2 regions of the Colwellia sp. MB3u-55 genome follow, and region 1 is predicted to be linked to the other one. Evidence: riboswitches for the same ligand, from Rfam matches in the RefSeq annotation. Region 1 holds a riboswitch; the other holds the start of a gene.
The links. Region 1 has a riboswitch for lysine ahead of dapA (4-hydroxy-tetrahydrodipicolinate synthase). Riboswitches for the same ligand answer to the same signal wherever they lie in the genome.

Region 1 (11,023 bases):
TTTGACAGCAAAGATTTCATATCAGTATCTTCAACGATCACACCTGAGTCAATAATAGCAATATTTCGACAAAGCATTTCCGCTTCTTCCAAATAATGGGTCGTTAAAATGATCGTAATACCCTGTTTGTTTAATTCACGTAAGAAAATCCACATTGAGCGACGAAGTTCAATATCAACACCGGCAGTCGGTTCATCAAGAATAAGTACCTGTGGTTCATGCATTAGGGCTCTTGCAATCATCAGGCGACGTTTCATTCCTCCTGAAAGCATACGACCTGCATCGTTACGCTTGTCCCATAAATCGAGTTTTTTCAGGTACTTTTCAGCGCGTTTAAATGCTAAAGAACGTTCAACACCATAGTAACCGGCTTGATTAACTAAGATAGTTAACAAGGTTTCGAATTGATTAAAGTTAAATTCTTGTGGGACTAGACCTAAATAGCTTTTGGCTTGTTCAAGTTCTTTATCGATATCATGACCAAAAACCTTAACACTACCCGCGGTTTTATTAACCAAAGAGGTAATGATACCTATGGTTGTCGACTTACCTGCGCCATTAGGACCAAGTAAAGCAAAAAAATCACCTTGTTTAACCGTAAGATCGATACCTTTAAGTGCAGTAAAACCACCTTTATAAACTTTTTTTAAGCCAGAAATTTCTAGTGCGTTATTCATGGTTCAACCTTTTGTTTTTTGATGTGCAATAGGTGAGGTCAAATTTACTTTTTTCAACCGCTAAGTGATCATTTAAATACGGTAAAAGTGACAAATTAATCGACCAACAGCATTGCCAATTAATTGTATACAATTTAAAGTGATTGTACGCAAATTAAGGAAATATTATGCCTAAAATAAAAATAACTCGTTGGCTATGCTCAACCGCATTGACCACTGCTATTGCAGTATCATTAGCTGCTTGTCAAAACATCACCACAGAAAATACCACAAATACTAACATTAACCTTAAAAAATCAGCACCGTTAACCGTTGAACGTATTTACAAAGAGGGTGAATTTAACTCAGATTATATTTCTCGTCTACGTTGGTTAGCCGACGGTAGTGGTTACACTATCGTTGAAAAATCAGCAAAAACAAAAACAGATGAAAAAGGCAAAGAAGTCAGCATAGGTCGTGACATTGTTGTTTATAACCCTGAAACCTTACAGCGTTCGGTATTAATTTCGGCACAACAACTGACACCTAAAGGCACTGAAAAGCCATTAGCTATAGATAATTACACTTGGTCAGACGACCGTCAGAAACTGCTTGTTTATACAAATAGTAAAAAAGTATGGCGTTCAAACAGTCGAGGTGATTATTGGTTATTAGATATAAAAACCAATAAATTAATGCAACTTGGTGGCAAGAAGCCCTTAGCAAGCTCATTAATGTTTGCAAAATTTTCGCCTGATGCAAGTAAAGTCGCTTACGTGGTTGCAGACAATATTTATGTAGAAGACTTAGCAAATAATAAGGTGTCTCAATTAACATTTGACGCTGGCGATGGAAAAATCAATGGTTTATTTGACTGGGTTTACGAAGAAGAGTTTACCATTAAGGATGGTTTTCGCTGGAGCCCTGACGGTGAAAAAATTGCCTACTGGCAGTTAGACACCAGTGGTAGTAAAGACTTCATTATGATTAATAATACTGACGAACTTTACCCGACCATCACAAAATTTCCTTACCCTAAAGTGGGTGAAACAAATGCATTGCCAAAAGTTGGCGTAGTAAATTTAACCACAACAAAAACTATCTGGGCCAATCTACCCAACAACTCACGCGATATGTATATTCCACGCATGAATTGGTCAGGTAACAGTCAACAAATATTGGTACAGCATGTCAACCGCAAACAAGACACTAATATTCTTTATTTAGCTAACGCTAATACCGGTGATGTCGCCCCCGTGATGACAGAGCAAGAAGAGACCTTTCTTGATTTCTTTGACGATGCTCGCTGGTTAAACCAAGGCAACAGTTTTTTATGGACAAGTGAACGCAGTGGTTGGCGCCATGTTTTCAACATAACACGTGACGGAAAAACCGCTTTAAACTTAACGGAAGGTGACTTTGATGTAATAAGCATTCAAACCATCGACGAAGAAAACGGTTGGTTGTACTACATAGCCTCACCTGAAAATGTTGCACAGCGTTACTTATATCGCAGCAAACTTGATGGAAGTTTAAGTAATCAACGAGTCACTCCTGAAGAATTTGCTGGTACTAACAGTTACCAAATGTCGGCAGACGGGCAATGGGCGATTCATTCACACTCGACATTTAGCCAACCAACGCAGAAACGTTTAGTGAAAATTGAAGGTCATCAAACCAAACACATGATGATGGACAACAAGGTATTAATCGATAAATTAGCCCAGTTGCCAAAAACAGATCATGAGTTTTTTCAAGTAACAGCACAAGATGGTGTCGTTTTAGACGGTTATATTATTCGCCCTGCAGATTTTGATCCTAAGAAAAAATATCCTATCATTTTTTATGTTTATGGAGAGTCTTGGGGACAAACGGTTACTGATAACTGGCGTGGCAATGCCGCTATGTGGGATCAAATGTTAACTGAACAGGGTTACATAATAGCCTCTATTGATAATCGTGGTACGCGCACACCAAAAGGCAGAGAGTGGCGCAAATCAATTTACGGCGCAGTCGGTGTACTTTCTTCACGCGACCAATCTGATGCATTAACAGCAATGGCAAATCGTTGGGACTATATTGATACTGACCATGTTGCTATTTGGGGGCATTCTGGCGGTGGTTCGATGACCTTAAATATGATGTTCCGTTATCCTGAGCAATATCACGTCGGTATTTCTTTAGCACCTGTGCCTGATCAACGTTTATACGATTCTATTTACCAAGAACGCTACTCAGGTTTACTAGCTGACTTTGCCGAAGGTTACAAGCAAGGTTCACCTATTACCCATGCTAAAAACTTACAAGGTAAGCTACTGCTTATTCATGGCACAGGCGACGATAATGTTCACTACCAAGGCTCTGAACGCCTAATTAATGAATTAGTTAAGCACAACCGTCAGTTTGACTTCATGTCTTACCCGAATCGAAGCCATGGCTTGTACGAAGGCAGTGGCACAACGTTACACATTAAAACCATGATGACTAATTACTTCAATACACACTTGAAGCTGTAGCGTTTAAAATAAGAAAAATTATCTGATAAAAAATAAGGCCTCTTAATGAATGTTAAGAGGCCTTGATATAGGTAAGTCTTGCTAAAAACATATAAGCATTAGCGGTGTTATACAACAAATAATGTGATGATAAATATATGAATAAAGTAAGTGCCCTTCTTCATGAGAAAATGAATTGGCATAGTTTTAAAGAGCCAATGATAGACATTTACAGCCACAATTTTACTGAAGCAGAAATACAAGGGTTAATAACATTTTATCGTTCAGATATTGGCAGAAGTATGACTAAAAAAATGCCTTTAATTATTCAAAACTCAATCGTACTTTCACAACAGTTAATGCAAGATTTTATACCCGAAGTCCAATCTTTAGCCAAAGAGCTTAGCGTGAGTATCGAGCAATCTCGCCAAAAGAAGCAAAAAAACAAAAAAACAAAAAAACAAAAAATTCAAAGGTATTGTCAACATCTGCATTGTCAATACCTTATCCATAAATCAAGGCTAATTCACTCAGTATTAAAACTCAAAATACTCACTAAACACTTTATATAATTCTGTACCTTGATTCACACTCGCCGAGGCAAAATGTAAAATAGGAATGACTTTCTTATCCAATGAAATATAGTGCAATGGATCGCCGTCACCATAATTATCCATGCGTAAAATTCTCGCCAGTGGTTCACCCGCAGCTAATGGTTGACCAAATTCAGCCAAGTAATCGACCATCCCTCCCATTGGCGAATAAAAGGCTTTATAGTTTTTTAAATAACATCCATAACGTATCATCGTTTTCGGTCGGTATTCTGTGGTGTTGATGACGTTTTTATGCTGTAAATAATTCATAATGCTTTTAGCATCTTCTAAGGCTACATCAAGATCAATCTGTTCTTGCGAGCCTAATTCAACGGTAAAGCTTTCTTTGTTAATAGACGCTGAACTAATCGAAAACTCGATACCTAATTCAGCAAAAGCGTCTTGTAATGACCACCAAGGGCAGAATGTTGCTTCATCTAAGGCACCATCAAAGTCATTAGGAATTAATAATGTATGTGGAATATCAAAGTACTGAGCGCTTTCTTGCGCATATTCAGGGCAGTATAAATGTTTACTTGAAATAGGCCCGGTATGTAAGTCTAAAACGTAGTCAGCTTGATGAGCCAAGCGCTGTAATTGATAAGCAATGCGTTGTCCGGTCGTTAGCCCATAAATATTATGGTTAAGTTTTTCTTCAATACTTTCAATCATTAGCTTTTTAAAATTGGCTTCAATAACTTGATTTTTTTTGCCAATACATTCACGAACAAACGGCTTGATGATGCTTTCATCAAAGTGATACATCCGATTCCAATTCACTCCGGTGATAGGATCAAATCTGCCAAGGGTATATTCACCATTTTTATGATTACAACCCACAGGGTTGGCATAAGGTACTAAGGTAATATCGCCATTTATTTTTGTGTTTTTCAATAATTCTAATAGTTGAAAAATAACCGCATTACCTTGCACTTCAGCGCCATGCATATTCGCTTGAATATAAACACTGGGTGCATCAGTACGTCCTTTTATACGATAAACAGGAACGGTAAGTGCTGCTCCGCTCGCCATTTCACCAACATGCATAACTTCTTTTTTTATTTCATTCATTTTGTTCACTTTATCTTAAACATTAAGCTGAAGTATTTATCGCTATCTTAAATACCAATCCGCTGGTTGTGCTGCTCTGACTTCAACCAACGTCCCTTGACTAAACACGTATTCAGCAGCAATATGGTGACAAAGAAAAAACGGCATACTTTCAGTAAAACCGTAAGCACCGCAATAGCCAAATACCAGTTGATCGCCAACAGATACATCATCAGGCAAAGGCAACTTACCCAATTTGTCCATACTGGTGCATAGCGGACCATGAATATCAAACAACTGTTTTTCGCGTGCAGACTCTCGTAGTAAATTTACCGGAAAAGGCTGTTCTGTTATCGCCGGTCTTAACAAATGATTAATACCTGCGGCTAAGACTAACTGCTCTTGACCATAATTCATTTTTCTATCAACAACGGGGACCACATAATAACCACACTCAGCAACCGCAAAACGGCCCAATTCTAACCATAACTCTTCGGCACCTGCCTGCTGCTTTATGATCGCCAAATCAGCAATAATTTTCTGCCAAGAAAGTGTTTTTCCTTGCTGTAAATAATCAATACCTAAACCACCACCTAAATCTAAGATTTTTAATGGCATACCTATGTCATCAGCTAAACCTTTTAATGGTGCAACCATTTGTGACCACAGCGAGAACATTTTTTCATTACTGAGCATATTGCCCCATTGAAAAATATGTAAGCCACACAGTTCAATACCAGGAAAGTTAACGACTTTAATGCTTTGCCACTGCACTATCGACAAACCAAATGGTGTTAGGCAATTTCCCCCTAAAGGGTTTTTTTCACCCTCTGGCCATTGCAACTGAACCCGCAACAGCACTCTTGGCTTAACATCATGCTCAATAGCTGCTTCATTTAACCAAGTTAATTGATTCAAACTTTCAGCAACAAAAATATTAACCCCTTGTTTAATGAACGACGTTATTTGTGCTTTTGATTTTGCCGGACCGGTATTTAAGATACGTTCGGGTGCAATACATTGCTTTAAGACTTGATTTAATTCGCCACTGCTCGCCACATCAAAATTAAAACCCGCATCGTCTAAGGTTTTAATGATGTTAGATAACGGGTTCGCTTTTACCGCAAACCATAGCTTAATGACGTCTTGGCGTTGTAGTTCGGCTAAATGGGCTTTAAGCGCATCAAGATGATAAACAAAGTAACCTTCTTGCTGGCTACTTTCAGGTTGTTGTTTTATTAACTCAGCGCTTAATTCAAGCGCCGAAGGAGAATCAAAACAATGGGTAATATTGACTAACTCAGACATGATATTCCTGCTTTACCTTAGAGGGCTTAACGTAAAATAGACTCGAGCTCTAACGAGGCATTACTTTTTTCATCGCGATATTTAACGATTAATGCACAAGCCATATTTAAACCGTGCGTTTTCGCCCACGTCCCTGAAACCGGACGTGTTCCAGGCACCACTACAGCACGTTCAGGAATATCAGCACCTTTTTCAAGCATCACTTCATTCACACAATCGTAAACAGGCACTGACGCTGAAAGTGAGACACCTGGCGCTAAAACAGCCCCTTTTTTAACAACAATACCTTCGACAATGACCACACCAGCACTTAGAAAGGCACCATCTTCGATAATAACAGGGCTTGCACCAACCGGTTCTAAAACACCACCAATTTGAACAGCGGCAGAAACATGAACATTTTTACCTATTTGGGCGCACGAGCCAATTAATGCATGGCTATCAATCATAGTACCTGTATCAACAAAAGCCCCAACATTAATGTAAGCGGGTGGCATAATAATGACACCAGGCGCAACATGCGCACCACGGCGAACTGAAGAACCACCCGGTACTAATCGCACTTTATCGTCAGCGGTAAACTCACGCGCAGGTAAATTATGTTTATCGACAAACCCCTTATAAATGCCATCAAAAGCAATGTTTTCGCCCGCTTTAAATGCTGATAATATAGCTTCTTTTACGGCTACATTGGCCTGCCAATTTCCTGCTTTATCTTGATTTGCCGCACGAACAGTACCTGCTTCTAATTGTGTTAATGTTTCTTGCCAATTCATTTTAAATTCTCATGTTAATACTTAAAGGGATCACTTAGCTTGAGTTTCAAGCCATTGATTAATTAATTTATCTGATGCTAACAGCGAGTTGCAGTCGTTAAGTTCTAAATGGGTTAACGGCGCACGTAAAAAGGGAGTGTTGATCATTTTATTTTGGTGCATTAATACTTTTACAGGTATGGGACTTGCCACCTTAAAAAGCTCATCGACCGCATTTTGCCACAGTGGAAATAAACCTTGAGTCTCACCAGCTAGTGATAGCTCGACGTATTGATGAGTTGCTGCCGGCCAGACATTACTACAAACCGAAACTAACCCTTTTACACCTGCTTGTGCTAAGTAAGGCATCATGGCGTCTTCACCACTATATAGGGCAATATCTGGACAATACTGGCGATAGGCGAGTACCTGATTTAAATCGCCACTGGCTTCTTTTAACGCCCAACAATGCTGATGATTTTGCACCGTCTGTAAAGTTTCAATAGCAATAGAAACACCGCTACGAGAGGGGACGTTATATAACATACAGGGGAAATTGGCGGCATCAAGTAAAGCACTAAACCATTGCGTTTGACCTATCACACCCGGCTTTGCGTAAATGGGACTACCAAGTAAGTAGGCTGAAATAGGTAATTTATTACAAGCTGTTATCCAATTAATTTGCTCGGTTAACTGATAACCGCCAACAGCCACCATTAAAGGTGCGCTGAGTGATAATTGGCAAACAAATTCAACAATTTTAACTTGCTCTTGCGATGTTAAGGCCAGGCCCTCTCCTGTACTACCTAGCAAGACAATACCATTACCGGCGTCAGACTGACTAATAGCTAATTGTTTGAGGCTTGGAAAATCGATTTGACCATCATCAAGTAATGGCGTAATTAATGCGGTCCATAAAATAGTATGATGAGGCGTTGGGTTAGCTGTTAAGCTAATTTTTTTTGATAGTTTTATTTGATTCATTTCTCTCGAACTCTGTTCGTTCGGAGAACTTTTAGGCGTTTGTAATAACCAAGATAACAATCACTTATGTGAAGAGCATTAGGCTTTACAAAGGCCAGAAGCTCCCCACCAAGTTGGTGACAATTGTTAGGATTCAACCCAAACAACCGATAAGTAAATTATCAAAAAATTACTTACCTCGGCATTAATCCCCCTCGTTACCAATCATTAGAGCTTGATCTCTTTATGATAACTACCTGGTTAATGCTCCTCTTCTGGCCCTTTATCATAAGTTTCGCTTGTTTGAAAAAACAAAACTTTATTGAATTCAGGGCAACAACATTAGAACATTTATTCTAATGTTGAGTCAATAGTGCTCTAAATGAAGATAATACGGATATATTATATCTTATGAAACAATAATCGCTTGTTCAATTTGTGCCAAGCGGTCCTGCCCCCAACAAATAACATTTTGAAATCGAAAACAAGGCGCTCCCCATAACCCCATGCCATCTAAAGTACTTTGGTTGGTATCAGACCATTGTTGCCAGTCATGTTCATTATTATATTCTAACGCTTGTAGATAATTGATTTTATGCTGCTGACATAAAGATTCGATTACCGATTTATTTGATAAGTCTAAACCGTCAACATAAATGGCCTTAAACGCAGACTTAATAAAATCGAGTTCTTTATTTTGTTGTTCTGCATACGAAAAAATTTGAAAAGCATTAAAAATACCTTGCCCTAAAGGATCTGCAATACCGGTAAAAGGAATATTAAGTTTTTTGGCTTCACGACTGGCATCAAAAACAGCATAACGTTCTTTATTTTCTGTCGTGGTTAACCCCCGCATAATCAAAGGTAATAACGGCTTTATCTTTAAAGGGATCTGATAATGCTGACTTAACTTTTCTGCTTGTAATAAACCAATGTAAGAATAAGGGCTTCGTAATGAAATAAATGCTTCTAATATTTTCGTGTCAGCGATGTCAGCGATGTCAGCTGCATTATCTTTCACTTGTTGCTCAGCAAAGACTAATTTATTTTTTTGATAAACAGCAACACTGTCATCTTTTGCTAAACCAAAGTCAGCCAAACGTTTTTCTAGATGTTCAAGCCTATCAATACCAACAAACCATTGCCCCGCAATAAAAATAGACGAAGGTAAGTAATGCCCTTGTTTAACTAAACGTATTAAATTTTTAATTTGATAATTTATTACCGGTGTAGAAGCATGATAGTAGTAATCAAAATCATTCGACCAAGTCTGTTGAAAGAGTTGCCAAGCATTATCGAGTGTTTTAGGTCGCAACTGCCACATTTGCTGACCAGTAAAGAGTGATTCTTGAGTCGGTCGTTGCGTTATTTTTTTCAATTGATATTGATCAGCAATAAAGTTGGCATCTTTTATTGCCCAAGTGCGCATTAATTTGGGATCGATAGTTACCCCTGGAACACTTTCATAGACTAAGAACAATTTAAATTGAATATTGAAACGTTGCTCTAGTTCTGGTAACACTTGAATCAGCATAAAGCTATAAGGGTCATTAAGTGCTAAGTAAACTTCAGCGACAGGTGTTTTTCTAAACCAGTTAGGGACGGTAAAATAGCGAAATTTTAATAACCATGCACGCTTATCACTGCGTATTAGTTTCACTTTAAACCAAGTAAAAAATTTAGTAAAAATAACCCACTCCCTGAATTTTATATGGTGATTTGCAAATTTATTATTCGCCTTTCTGACATGATAATAATATTCACGTAGAATAGCGGCTATTATAAACATATCTTTTCGTTAAGCGTATAAAATACCGTTAATTAATTTAGGGTATAAGTTATATATTTATGAATGCCATAACCCAATTATTTGAGAATAACTTTGTTAGATAACATCAATCAATTATTGCTGCGTAATCCCGATTTACTAAAAGCAAAAGCGCCATTATTTATCAACCTACCTATTGACGATTTTTTTGAAGAATACCATGCACTTCACCCTCAAGCAGTGATGACATGTTATAACACGAATTATCAATCACATTTACAAGCCAAACGATTAGACCTCACTCAAATGACTGCGGTATTTAATGTCTATTATCAAAGTAAGACTGCCCACGACTTAGTGATTATTCAGTTTCCTAAAAGTAAGGCCGAGTTAACTTTTATGCTCGCGATGATAAAAGACTCGATAGCAAATGAATGTTTAGTTTTGGTTGTAGGTGAGAATAAAAGCGGTATTAAGTCATTAGCAAAGTTGACCGAACAACAGCTTGGCGATTGTGCAAAAATTGATGCTGCTCGCCATTGCTTATTATTCGCAAGCAATATACTTGCGACGCAAAAGTCTTTTATCTTAGACAACTGGCTAAAGCCATATTCTTTTATGATTAAAGACACAAGTGTAGATGTGGTTGCCTTGCCTGGTGTATTCAGTCAAAACGGCCTCGACATTGGCACTCAGGTATTATTGGAAAATTTACCAAAGAAAATCACCGGCGAGCTACTCGATTTTGGCTGTGGTGCCGGAGTCATAGCCAGTTACTTGGGTAAAGTTTTTCCTGAGATTAAGTTACACTTACTTGATGTCAGTGCCTTAGCATTATATTCAGCGCAAGCAACATTGAAATTAAATAATTTAACTGGTCACGTTTTTCCATCAGATAGCTTGTCAGATCTAAAAGGTAAGTACGATTACGTTATTTCAAATCCACCCTTTCATCAGGGCCTTAAAACCAATTATCAAGCAACAGAGACATTCCTTTCAAAAATAAAACCCCATTTAAAACCGAAAGGACAAGTCACTGTGGTGGCAAATAGTTTTCTCCGTTATCAACCCATCATGGAAGAGGCGATTGGAAGAACACAAGTTTTGGCTAAGCAAAAGGGCTTTTCTCTTTATCATTGTTCAATTTAATTGCTCAATATAAAATTTAAGTTACTATAAATATATGGAAAAAATGAAACGCATTCACTCATTAAAAATAAAGCTAATGGTTATGATCATTGGTTTTGTTGTGTTATCTGTCATTATTTCTTCTTTTATCATCGCTAATTTAATCATTAACGATACTAACGAGGACGCCTCAAATAACACAAAGTATTGGGCAGAGCTTATCGCAAATAGTCAAAGTACCAATCTGGTTAATCTGGCCAAAGATGAAGACCAATTAATTAGTAATTATTTATCAATGCTAAAACAT
Region 2 (11,023 bases), on a different contig from region 1:
CAATTGCCGTCCAGAAATATATGGCGAAAGCACACAGCCATATCCAACTTATTCCATTAGAAGACACCTTAGAGATTGTTGAACAAGTTAACATTCCCGGCACTATCGATGAACACCCTAACTGGCGTCAAAAATTACCGGTAACTATGACTGAGTTTTGGCAAAAAGATTCTGTTAAATTGCTTGCACAAGCGATGCAAAAAGCCAGACCAAAAAGCTAATATTAGTCATAATGTCGATTTTAATGAACACCATAATGGATGAGAATATAATGATAATAACAAATAGTACATTCACATTAAAAAAATCAAAGATTGCGCTACTTATCTTAAGTGGCCTATTTCTTAGCGCTTGTAATGAAACTAAGCCAATTCACATAGAAAAATCAGCCAGCTTAAGTGAGGCAAAAGCCTTACCACTTAAAAATGCTGACGATTTAGCTCCTTATTTAAATAGAAATATACAAGATGAAGTTTTTTACTTTGTTATGCCCGACCGTTTTTATAATGGCAACACCGATAATGACCAAGGTTCTAAGACCGACATAATATCTGCTGGTGGTTTTGATAAAGCCGACAAAGGCATGTATCACGGCGGTGACATTCAAGGTTTGCAGGCTAAACTGCCTTATTTGAAAGGTATGGGGATTAGCGCTATTTGGTTAACACCTATTATGCGTAATCAGGCCATGCAAGGTGATTCTTCGGGTTATCATGGTTACTGGATCTTAGACTTTAATGAAATTGACCCACATTTGGGCAGTAATGAAGATTTAAAACGTTTCATTAACGCTGCACATAAAGAGAATATAAAAGTATTTTTTGACATTATTACTAACCACACCGCTGACGTTATTAAGTATGTTGAATGTCACGGCGAAGATGGCTTACAGTATTTGATGAAAGAAAATGATGGCTGTTTATATAAAACACTTGCTCAAGTGGCAGCGGGTGATACTTATCAAGCCGTTATTCCTAAAGGCCAAGAAAACCTTAAATCACCCGCTTGGTTAAATGATAAAAAATATTATCACAACCAAGGAGATACAACCTATGAAGGCGAAAACTCGATATATGGCGACTTTAGTGGCTTAGATGATATTGATACTAATTCACCTGAAGTGGTTACAGGCATGACCGAAATATTCAAAAATGTCATCAGTGAATTTAAACCTGATGGTTTTAGAATTGATACCGTAAAGCACGTCAATATAGAGTTTTGGGCAGATTTTGCCCCTGCGCTTGTTGACCACGCAAAAGCGATAGGTATTCCAGAATTTTTTATGTTTGGTGAAGTATATAGTGGCGATGTTAAAGAATTAAGTGCTTATACCACAGTAGGTAAAATGCAGTCTGTACTTGATTTTTCCTTACAGTTTGCTTTACAAGACACCCTTATTAAACAGCAAGGAACACATAAACTCGTTGAGGTGTTCGAGAATGATGCTTACTATAATGACAGTGACAGTAATGCCAATCAGTTGCTTAACTTTACCGGTAACCATGACATGGGACGTTTTTCTGGCATGTTGAAAAGTAGTGATTTCAACTATAGCGAAGCAGAAATTATTCAACGCACCTTGCTAGCCCATGCGATGGTTTACTTTCTGCGTGGCGTGCCAATTGTCTATTATGGCGACGAGCAAGGTTTTGTTGGTGATGGCGGAGATAAAGACTCTCGCCAAGACATGATGCCTTCCTTGGTAGACAGCTACAACGATGATGATTTACTCGCAAATATTAAAACGACCGCTGATGACAACTTTGATGAAAATCATCTATTTTATAAGACATTTGCTGAGTATGCAGATATCTATTATCAATACCCAGCACTTAGGTTTGGCGAACAAAAATTCATAAATGCTGATAATAAGCCGGGGGTTTTTGCGGTATCTCGTACATTAAAAGACGAAGAAGAAATCATTATTGTCTTTAATACAGCAAAAACAGAAAAGTCTGTCGCGTTAGGCTTTACCCTCAAAAATGGCAAAAAAATATACCCAGCCTTTAAAAGTGATGAGTTTGTCGATGGAACATTAACCGTTCCCCCGTTAAGCTTTGCAATTTATCAGGTCAGGTAGCTGAAGGTTTAGTATTTTTTGCACAGATAAAGAAAAACCAAGGCGCTATGGGAGTGTCCTTGGTTTTTAATTTATTCTTTAATTAGTAAACTATTTCATTATTTGCTGTTTCACCTCCTTATCTTATTTAAATAAATGATTGAACACACCTTTACCTTCACTTATACCAACACTTAATAATTATTAGCCACTTGCTCGGTGTTACTGTGCAGCTTTATTACCACACGTCGGTCATAAAAACTGACTTCTTGTTGAGTGTTAGCCACTACCGGCGCTTGCTCACCAAAAGCAAACAGTTTAATGCGTTCTGCTTTAACGCCTTGGTCAATTAAGGCATTTTTAACGGTGTTAACACGAGCAATAGACAGCGCTTGGTTTGATTTTTTATTACCTTGTTTATCGGTATAACCCGATAAATCGATAAAGAGTTTTGGCGATTGTTGTAACATTTCTGCCAAAGCAACGATTTGACTTTTATAGTGCGGCTGTAAGTCACTAGAGCCAGTTGAAAATTGTAAACTCATCAGTAAATTTTCAGCTTGTAGTTGACTGGCATTTTGGTGTTTTTTATCAAAGTTTTGTTCTAAAACCGATAATTCTAATTGATGATTTTGTTCAGAGCGTTGTAAATTGCGGCGGAACTCGTTTGCAGCCTGCAAATAATCATGCTCTTGCTTTTTCAATGACGCCTGTAGTTCACTCAAATTTTCTTTATCGTTTTGTGTTTTCGCAATAAGTGTACCGGTCGCTCCCACTAAAATAGCGCCAATAGGACCACCAAATATCGCGCCAATGATCATGCCGCTACCTAAGCCAATACTTTCTTTATCTCTGTCACTCAGTTCAACCGAATCGCTTGCTGTTAAGTTTGACTTTTCAAAGGCGTATGCGGAATGACTTAATGTCGGTGCAGCAATAAGCGCTGTGATTAAGAAAAGTTTCGCTGGGTTTAATTTACTGTTAATTTTTTTCATGTTAATTCCTAAATGATTAAGGTGTTTTTTGTTGACGAGGTAATTAAAACAAGAAAAATAGGCTTTGAAACGACACAAAAAAGGCAAAGTAATGAGCAAATGTGGCAACAATGTGGCAATTACAACAATTGCGCGCATTTATAAAAAAACTCTTATATAGTGCCTTAAAATAAGTTAACCAATAGAGTCGTATAGAGTGTTAAAACGAATTGCCATAGTCGAAGATGAAGCCGCTATAAGAGAAAACTATGCGGATGTGCTGCGCGTTCAAGGTTATCAAGTGCAGACCTTTGCTAATAGAGAAAACGCCTGTAAGGCCTTTGCAATAAGTTTGCCTCACCTTGTGATATTAGATATTGGCTTAGAGCAAGAATATGACGGCGGTTTTACCCTATGCCAATGGCTTAGGAATATATCAACGACCTTGCCTATTATTTTTTTAACTGCGCGTGATAATGATGTTGATACGGTGTCAGGATTACGTATTGGCGCTGACGATTATTTAACTAAAGATATTAGCCTGCCACATTTATCAGCGCGCATTGCAGCCCTCTTTCGTCGCCAAGAAGCACTAAAACAGCCAACTGCTGAAAGTAGTTTACTCACATTAGGGCCGCTAACTATCGACAATCAACGAATGAGCATTATTTGGCAGCAACAAAGTGTTGATTTAACGATCACCGAATTTTGGATGGTCTTTGCCTTAGCTAAAAACCCCGGACATGTTAAGAACCGTCAACAACTGATGAAAGACTCCAACATCTATGTCGACGACAGTACCATTACTTCCCATGTAAAACGCATTCGTAAAAAATTTAACCAAATAGATAAAGACTTTAACTGCATAGAAACAGTTTATGGCATGGGCTATCGTTGGAACAAAGATGAAAAATAAGCTCAATTTTCGTTTCGGCTTACGAACTAAGCTTCTACTCCTGTCTAGTTTTCTCTTTGCCATTCCCTGGTTTGGTTATCAATACGTATGGGAAATGGAAAAGTATTTACGCTTTGGTCAAGAACAAACAATCATAGGAACAGCAAGAGCCCTCGCGACTTCGTTGCATGAACGCCCTAACCTTTTTAATAACCAAGCCAGTTTTTTACCCGATGTTGAAAAAGGTAAAGACCTTTACGGTTATCAATTATCTCAAGCGATAAATCTCGACGGTTTACCCAACGACTGGCCAAGTTTTCAAGAAAAGTCCCACTACTATGGGGTTAATAACCAGCTTGGTCAGCAATTAAGCGTTGATAAGCTCACTAATCATTTCAGTGCCGCTGTTGGAAAATATGATAAATACTTATACTTTTTTATTCAGGTGATCGACGATACGGTTATTTATCGTGATGAAAATGCTCGAGCCATCAACAAAAATGATCATCTGGAATTATCATTCAACGATATTAATGGCAATTTCCAACGTTTTATCGTCAGTAATAAAAATCAGGGGTGGCTTGCTGCCTATCGCATTAATGACCTTGAAAGTAATGAACGGCTTCAATTTCCAAGACCCGTTAGCTTCATTCAGGGCCAATGGCGCGATACCGAGCAAGGTTATAATATTGAACTTCGCATCCCTTTAACTAAAATCAGTGACCGCTTAGCCTTTGCCATTCATGATGTTGATACGCCATTGAGTGCAGCCACAACAATAATAGGCAGTGCAGATCCAAGTAGCGCAGCAACCTTAGGCACCATTTTGGTGCCGTCACCTGAAATTGAACGCATAGTAAAGGGCATGAGTTACACACAGTCACGTATTTGGGTGGTTGATCAACATCATCGCGTACTAGCAAAAAGTGGCGACATAAAAAAAGCCAGTGGCTTATGGCAAAAAAACATCAATAACTCTGATAACGATGGCTCTTGGTATGCTTGGACACAAAAATACTTACAACCGTTATTTCAACATTTGCTCAACAAACCTCAAGATGATTTTATTGACCGTCTTTACGACACGCAAAACCTAACGGGTGAACATATTGAAGCCGCACTTGCGGGTATGCCAAAATCTCAATGGCGATTAACCACAGATAAAAAAGCGGTAATCATATCAGCTGCATACCCTATTTATATCAGTGATAAGGTCAACGGTGCGGTCATTGTTGAAGAAACAACCAATGGCATTCTCAGTGTACGAAATAAAGCCTTAGAGAAATTGTTTACGTCAATTTTAGCGATTATGTTATTGGGTGCTTTCGCTTTTTTCTTTTTTGCGTCACGTATTTCAAATCGCATTCGCCAACTGCGTAATCAGGCAGAAATTGCTATTGATGAACACGGTCGAATCAATAACGAGATAGCCGAGAGTATGCAAGTATCAACAGCCAATGATGAAATTGGCGACCTCTCTCGCAGTTTTTCTACGGCAGTAAATCGTTTAAGCCAGTACAATCATTACTTAGAAAATATGTCGTCACGACTCTCACATGAACTCCGCACCCCGATAGCGATTGTTAGAACATCCTTAGAAAATTTGTCTTTACAAGCCTTACCTGAGAAAAGTTCCGCTTACATTGACCGTGCCCAAAGTGGTATTAATCGCTTAAACAATATATTAACCAATATGAGTGAAGCGACTCGTCTTGAACAAATGCTCAATCAAACTGACAAGGTCAGTTTTAATCTCTTTGATGTGCTTAATGGTTGTGTACAAGGATATCAGCAGATATACCCTAACTTTACTATTGAGTATTTGGCCTCAGATAAAAAAGTAATGTTGGCGGGATCGCCTGAGCATATAGCGCAATTATTAGATAAGGTTGTCACTAATGCCGTAGAGTTTAGTGATGATAATAAACTTTTCATAACGACAGCGTTGAAAAACAAAGACATCACCATTCACGTTAGCAATAACGGCACGTTATTACCCGACACGATGGAAGAGCGACTTTTTGATGCTATGGTTTCAATGCGTGAAACACCGCAAATGAAAGAAGATAAGACTCCTCATTTGGGCTTAGGCTTATATATTGCCCGCTTGATTTGTGAATTTCATCAGGGGCATATCGTGGCAAGTAATCATCATAATCCGCAAGGTGTCACGGTGTCGATTACCTTGCCATTGCAGGTAAAGTAATTATTTACTCTATACCTAAATATTTATGTACTTGAACGGATAAACGCCAATTATTTTCAATACAGCTTTTTATTGCTAACGCTGTTGCCCGTTCTTTTTGGCTGATCGGTTGCAAATAAACTTGGGTGTTAACAATATTATGTTCGGCTAATAACGCTTTTAAGTCGTCTATATGCTGCTCAGTCGCCACTGGATGTTTAATTTCATTGGCACGTAACATCGCTGAGTTTAATATTTTGTAGCCACCCTTCATGTTTACTTTGGGTGAAACAGTCACCCAGCACTTATCCGTCACCTGTATTTCAAAAGTACCCGATGTTTCTAATTGACAACTAAAACCATTGGTTTCAAGTGCTTGGCACAGAGGGAGTAAATCAACCATCGCTGGCTCACCGCCTGTGATAACAATGTGTTTGGCTTGATAACCTTCTGCCGTTATCATCGCTAAAATATCTTTAACCGTAAGCGCTGACCACGTTTGAGATTCAGCTTCTTTTGTTAACATAGCATTCGGTGTTACTTCATCTTCAAGGTTTATTGCCCAAGTATGCTTAGTATCACACCACGAGCAAGCAACGGGGCAACCTTGTAAACGGATAAAAATTGAAGGTTGACCGGTAAAAGCGCCCTCTCCTTGAATAGTTTCAAATAATTCATTAATTTTGTATTTTACGGTCATCGGGGTTTTTGCCTGTTTATTGCTGGTGTAAATTGAAGTAAAATGCGCGATATTAATTATACCCTAAGAGACTTTAGAAATGACAAACAAAGTTGTTGTTATTTATTCTGGTGGCATGGACTCATTCACTGTTCTTAATCGCGCCTTGCATGATGGCAAAGAAGTGTTCGCATTAACCTTTGATTACGGACAGCGTCATGTCAAAGAAATTGAATTTGCCAGTACGGTTTGTCAATCACTTGATGTAAACCATAAAATTATCGATATATCATCTATTAATCAATTGCTTGCTGGTTCTTCATTAACCGACAATATTGATATTCCTGAAGGTCATTACGAAGCTGAAAGTATGAAATCAACGGTTGTACCTAACCGTAACATGATTTTGTTATCACTTGCGGTCGGTTATGCCGTTTCAGTGGGGGCTAGCCAAGTTTATTACGGCGCACATTCAGGAGACCATGCAATATATCCTGATTGTCGTCCCGAATTTGTAATGAAAATGAATGAGGTGTGTAAAATAGCTAACTACGAGTCAGTAGAAATATTTAGCCCTTATTTAACGGTTACTAAAAGTGATATTTTAACCGATGGATTAAAAATGGGCTTAAGCTATGATAATACTTGGACGTGTTATAACGGCCGTGAAAAAGCCTGTGGAAAATGTGGTGCCTGCCAAGAGCGTTTAGAAGCTTTCAGTGATAATAATGTTACCGATCCGTTAAGTTACGAATCTTGATAAATAAAAGATAAAACACGGCAAGGTGTTTTATCTTTTTTCTGTACTGACCAAAGAAATATTACGCTTAAAGCTTATGAAAATAAGGCATTGTGTAGCTTTTCAACGGTTTCATTTGCTTGTTTCTCGTCGACTAAGAAACATAAGTTATGTTCACTGGCGCCATGACAAATCATCCGCACGTTTATCCCTGATATAGTTTCAAAAATACTGGTACCAACGCCATTACTGCGATGCATTTTATTTCCTATAACCGCTATTAACGATAAACCGTGCTCTACGGTGACTTCACAAAGCTGTTCTAATTCTTCAACAACGGTTGAATTTAAAAGCGCTTGCGTCGACCCCGTTGGATTATCAAAGGTTAGCGCAATACTGATTTCACTGGTGGTAATTAAATCAACACTCAGTTCATGTTTGGCTAAAATACCAAAGACTTGTGCAAGAAAACCACTAGCATGTAGCATAGCAGGACTCTTTACCGTTACTAATGTTTGCTCTCTACGTAAGGCTATTGAGCGGTATATTGGGCTCGATTCAACAAACTGTTGAATGCGTGTGCCGCCCTTCTCTGGTTCCTTACTTGAACCAACAAAAACCGGAATATTCTTTCTCATCGCAGGAATGAGTGTTGCCGGATGAAGAATTTTTGCGCCAAAGGTCGCCATTTCAGCCGCTTCGCCAAAACTGATTTCTTTAATAGCACGGGCATGCTCGGTAATACGTGGGTCTGTGGTAAAAATACCGACAACATCAGTCCAAATAGAAAGATTATCGGCATGTAACGCTTCGGCTAAAAGTGCCGCACTGTAATCAGATCCACCACGGCCTAGGGTTGTCGTATGACCGTCCTCGTCTTGACCAATGAAACCTTGGGTAACGATAACTTTATCAACCAGCAAAGGCATAAGAAATTGCTGTGCGTTATTAGCGAGCATCTCAAGGTTAACAACGGCTTTACCGTATAATGCGTTGGTTTTCATGACTTGGCGAACATCAAACATTTCGCCATTAACACCAACAGATTTAAGGACTTGTGCAAAGATACATGAACTCATTTGTTCACCAAATGACAAAATTGCATCGGCTATGCGTGGGCAATAATTAAGTGATTGCGCGTTAGAGAACTCGCTTAACTCATTTAGCAGTTGATCAATTTGAAAGTTTAGCTGTGTTTCTTCAGCTAAATGTTGGGTAATATTAAATTGGATAGCGCGAATACTGCTAATGATTGTTAATTGTTCATGCTGAGATACATCTTTTTGACTTAAACGAACCAGTAAATTAGTAACGCCTGAACTTGCAGATACGACAACAACTTTGTTACTTGCATCGTTTTTAATGATCTGAGCGCATCGTAACATCGCTTGATGATCAGCTAGACTTGTGCCGCCAAATTTTGCAACAGTAAAAGGTAATAATGACATCTAAGGTCTCCCTAATTAAGCCCCCAGTAATAATTATAGGGTAACTTTATAAACTTCAAGGAAGAGCATGGCTGAATTAAGAAGTGTTCTTGGTAAGATAAACTAAACTTTTCAGCCAGAAGCTCTCCACCATAATCTAATTAGCACTTAACATACTAACTAGAGGTGACAATCCTAGGGATTCAGCCCTAGTAACCGAATAAATAACGCCACTCGCTAATTACTCTCGGCAATAGTCTCCCTCAATAACAGTCAAAAGAATGGTGGTTCTTCGTGTTATCTACCTAGCTACTGCTCCTCTTCTGGTTGATTATTAAAAACATACAATTTGAGTATTTATTCTAATAACCGACATGTGGATTAAATCCTATCTGTAATAATAAATCAACAGGCTAAGTCGATCTTTTTTAGAAATAATAGCTTAATAGTATTACCCATAGTTCAACTAAAGCATGGCTAGCCTTTTATATAAAAATTAACGGTTGCTGCAGCGCATTAATTTTATACCACCGACATCCGTTGAAAAACCAAGATTTTTATAAAAGCTCTCCAGTTCAGGTAAGCAATATAATTCAAAATGTTTTACTTTGATTAATTTATCATGGTTTTTAACCAGGCTCATCAATTGCTGACCGATACCATTACCGCGATGAGAGGCGCTTACAATCACATCAAAGATTATTGCTTTATAGATAAAGTCGCTTAGAATTCGCGTAAAACCAATGAGCTCATTGTCTACATCGAGAATACCAATACAAATTTGAGAACCACGAATACAATTTTGAGTGTCTTCGAGTGAGCGTTCTTTACCCCACCATACACTTCTATAAAGCTGGTGAACTTGCTTTATATGGTCGTCAGAAAATCTATAAATTATGGTCATCTTTAATTTTTAAACTCAATATTCACTGACCTATTAACAGACAGTAATTAGCCAGCAACATTATTTAATAAGGGTAACACCCGCAACTTCTACCACTGTTTTTGCATCAGCACGTTCAATAACTTTTAATAGTGTTGTTTGAATAGTTTCATCTTTTCTCGCATCACCTTTACTGGTAAATTTTTGCTCTTGTGGAGCATCACCTTCAGCGGCAATAAAACCAACCACAACTTCAGTAGCACAATCAGCTGACTGACCAAAATAAGCTAATGAAATTTGTGGGTAGCCTTGAAATCCTTTCTTAACTCTTTTATCAATACGTTTAGTCGATTTGTCTAAGTTCATAATAATTATCCAAAAAATAACGCAATATTAGCGCGAATAAAACAATAGTTATCTAAAATCATAAATGATTTATCAATATAAGCTAAACCCTACAACATATGCTGAACCAATAAGATGAACATTAATACTACATGAGGAAATGCAACAGTAGGTCTTATTGATTGACAGGCATATTCTTTAATTAAGGCAAGACCTGATAAGCTAACTTTATGATATTCACAGTTAAATTGACATACATTTTCACTACTGTCGGCTAAAATATATATTTCTAACTATAAAAGCCGTGTCTCAATACGTGATTGAAATGTCTTCCAAACAGCATCTTAAAGCCATAAAACAACTAAGATTAAAAAGATAGGAATCATGATTACATTCGATATAATGGCTAATAGTAAAACGATAACGGCAATAATTTTTATATAAAGCGAATGTTTTTCATAGCTGTCAAACTGATTCAGGAGTAAGGACCATTCTGAGCTGAATTTATTTTTTTCAATTTTTTCCTCTTATAATTAGAATAAATTTTTACAACACGTAGCACGATACAATAAGTTTTTAATTAAAAATGTAAATAATAAAAACTAAAATCGATTTGTATACGTATAATTAATAATAACCAACTTAATGGTAAATAAAATGTTTGGAATATTTAAAAAAGACCCGATAAAAAAATTAAACAAACTCTATGAAGCTAAGCTTGAGCAAGCGATGTTTTCGCAAAGAAATGGAGATATAAAATCATATTCGATGATCACTGCTGAAGCTGAAAAAATAGCCGTGCAAATTAAAGATTTAGAAGATTCAAAAAAGAACTAA

Region 2: it holds a riboswitch for lysine, as region 1 does, so the genes downstream of both, lysC (lysine-sensitive aspartokinase 3) here and dapA (4-hydroxy-tetrahydrodipicolinate synthase) in region 1, are expected to answer to the same signal.

What each region holds. Positions count from the first base shown of each region.
Region 1 covers NZ_JACGUS010000116.1:202,074-213,096, reverse strand. The annotation lists gene H4J66_RS12930 (ABC transporter ATP-binding protein) at 1-677, opposite strand, end outside; gene H4J66_RS12925 (S9 family peptidase) at 845-3,172, shown strand; gene H4J66_RS12920 (DUF2059 domain-containing protein) at 3,310-3,723, shown strand; gene H4J66_RS12915 (succinylglutamate desuccinylase/aspartoacylase family protein) at 3,688-4,824, opposite strand; gene H4J66_RS12910 (PLP-dependent decarboxylase) at 4,858-6,102, opposite strand; gene H4J66_RS12905 (2,3,4,5-tetrahydropyridine-2,6-dicarboxylate N-succinyltransferase) at 6,129-6,878, opposite strand; gene dapA (4-hydroxy-tetrahydrodipicolinate synthase) at 6,909-7,841, opposite strand; lysine riboswitch at 7,932-8,103, opposite strand; gene H4J66_RS12895 (DsbA family protein) at 8,230-9,480, opposite strand; gene H4J66_RS12890 (methyltransferase) at 9,703-10,737, shown strand; gene H4J66_RS12885 (sensor histidine kinase) at 10,781-11,023, shown strand, end outside.
Region 2 covers NZ_JACGUS010000103.1:97,769-108,791, reverse strand. The annotation lists gene malQ (4-alpha-glucanotransferase) at 1-221, shown strand, start outside; gene H4J66_RS07005 (alpha-amylase family glycosyl hydrolase) at 272-2,080, shown strand; gene pdsO (sortase-associated OmpA-like protein PdsO) at 2,254-3,054, opposite strand; gene pdsR (proteobacterial dedicated sortase system response regulator) at 3,251-3,949, shown strand; gene pdsS (proteobacterial dedicated sortase system histidine kinase) at 3,939-6,134, shown strand; gene queE (7-carboxy-7-deazaguanine synthase QueE) at 6,139-6,813, opposite strand; gene queC (7-cyano-7-deazaguanine synthase QueC) at 6,893-7,552, shown strand; gene lysC (lysine-sensitive aspartokinase 3) at 7,627-8,979, opposite strand; lysine riboswitch at 9,091-9,289, opposite strand; gene H4J66_RS06970 (GNAT family N-acetyltransferase) at 9,455-9,862, opposite strand; gene H4J66_RS06965 (hypothetical protein) at 9,923-10,207, opposite strand; gene H4J66_RS06960 (DUF6435 family protein) at 10,844-11,023, shown strand.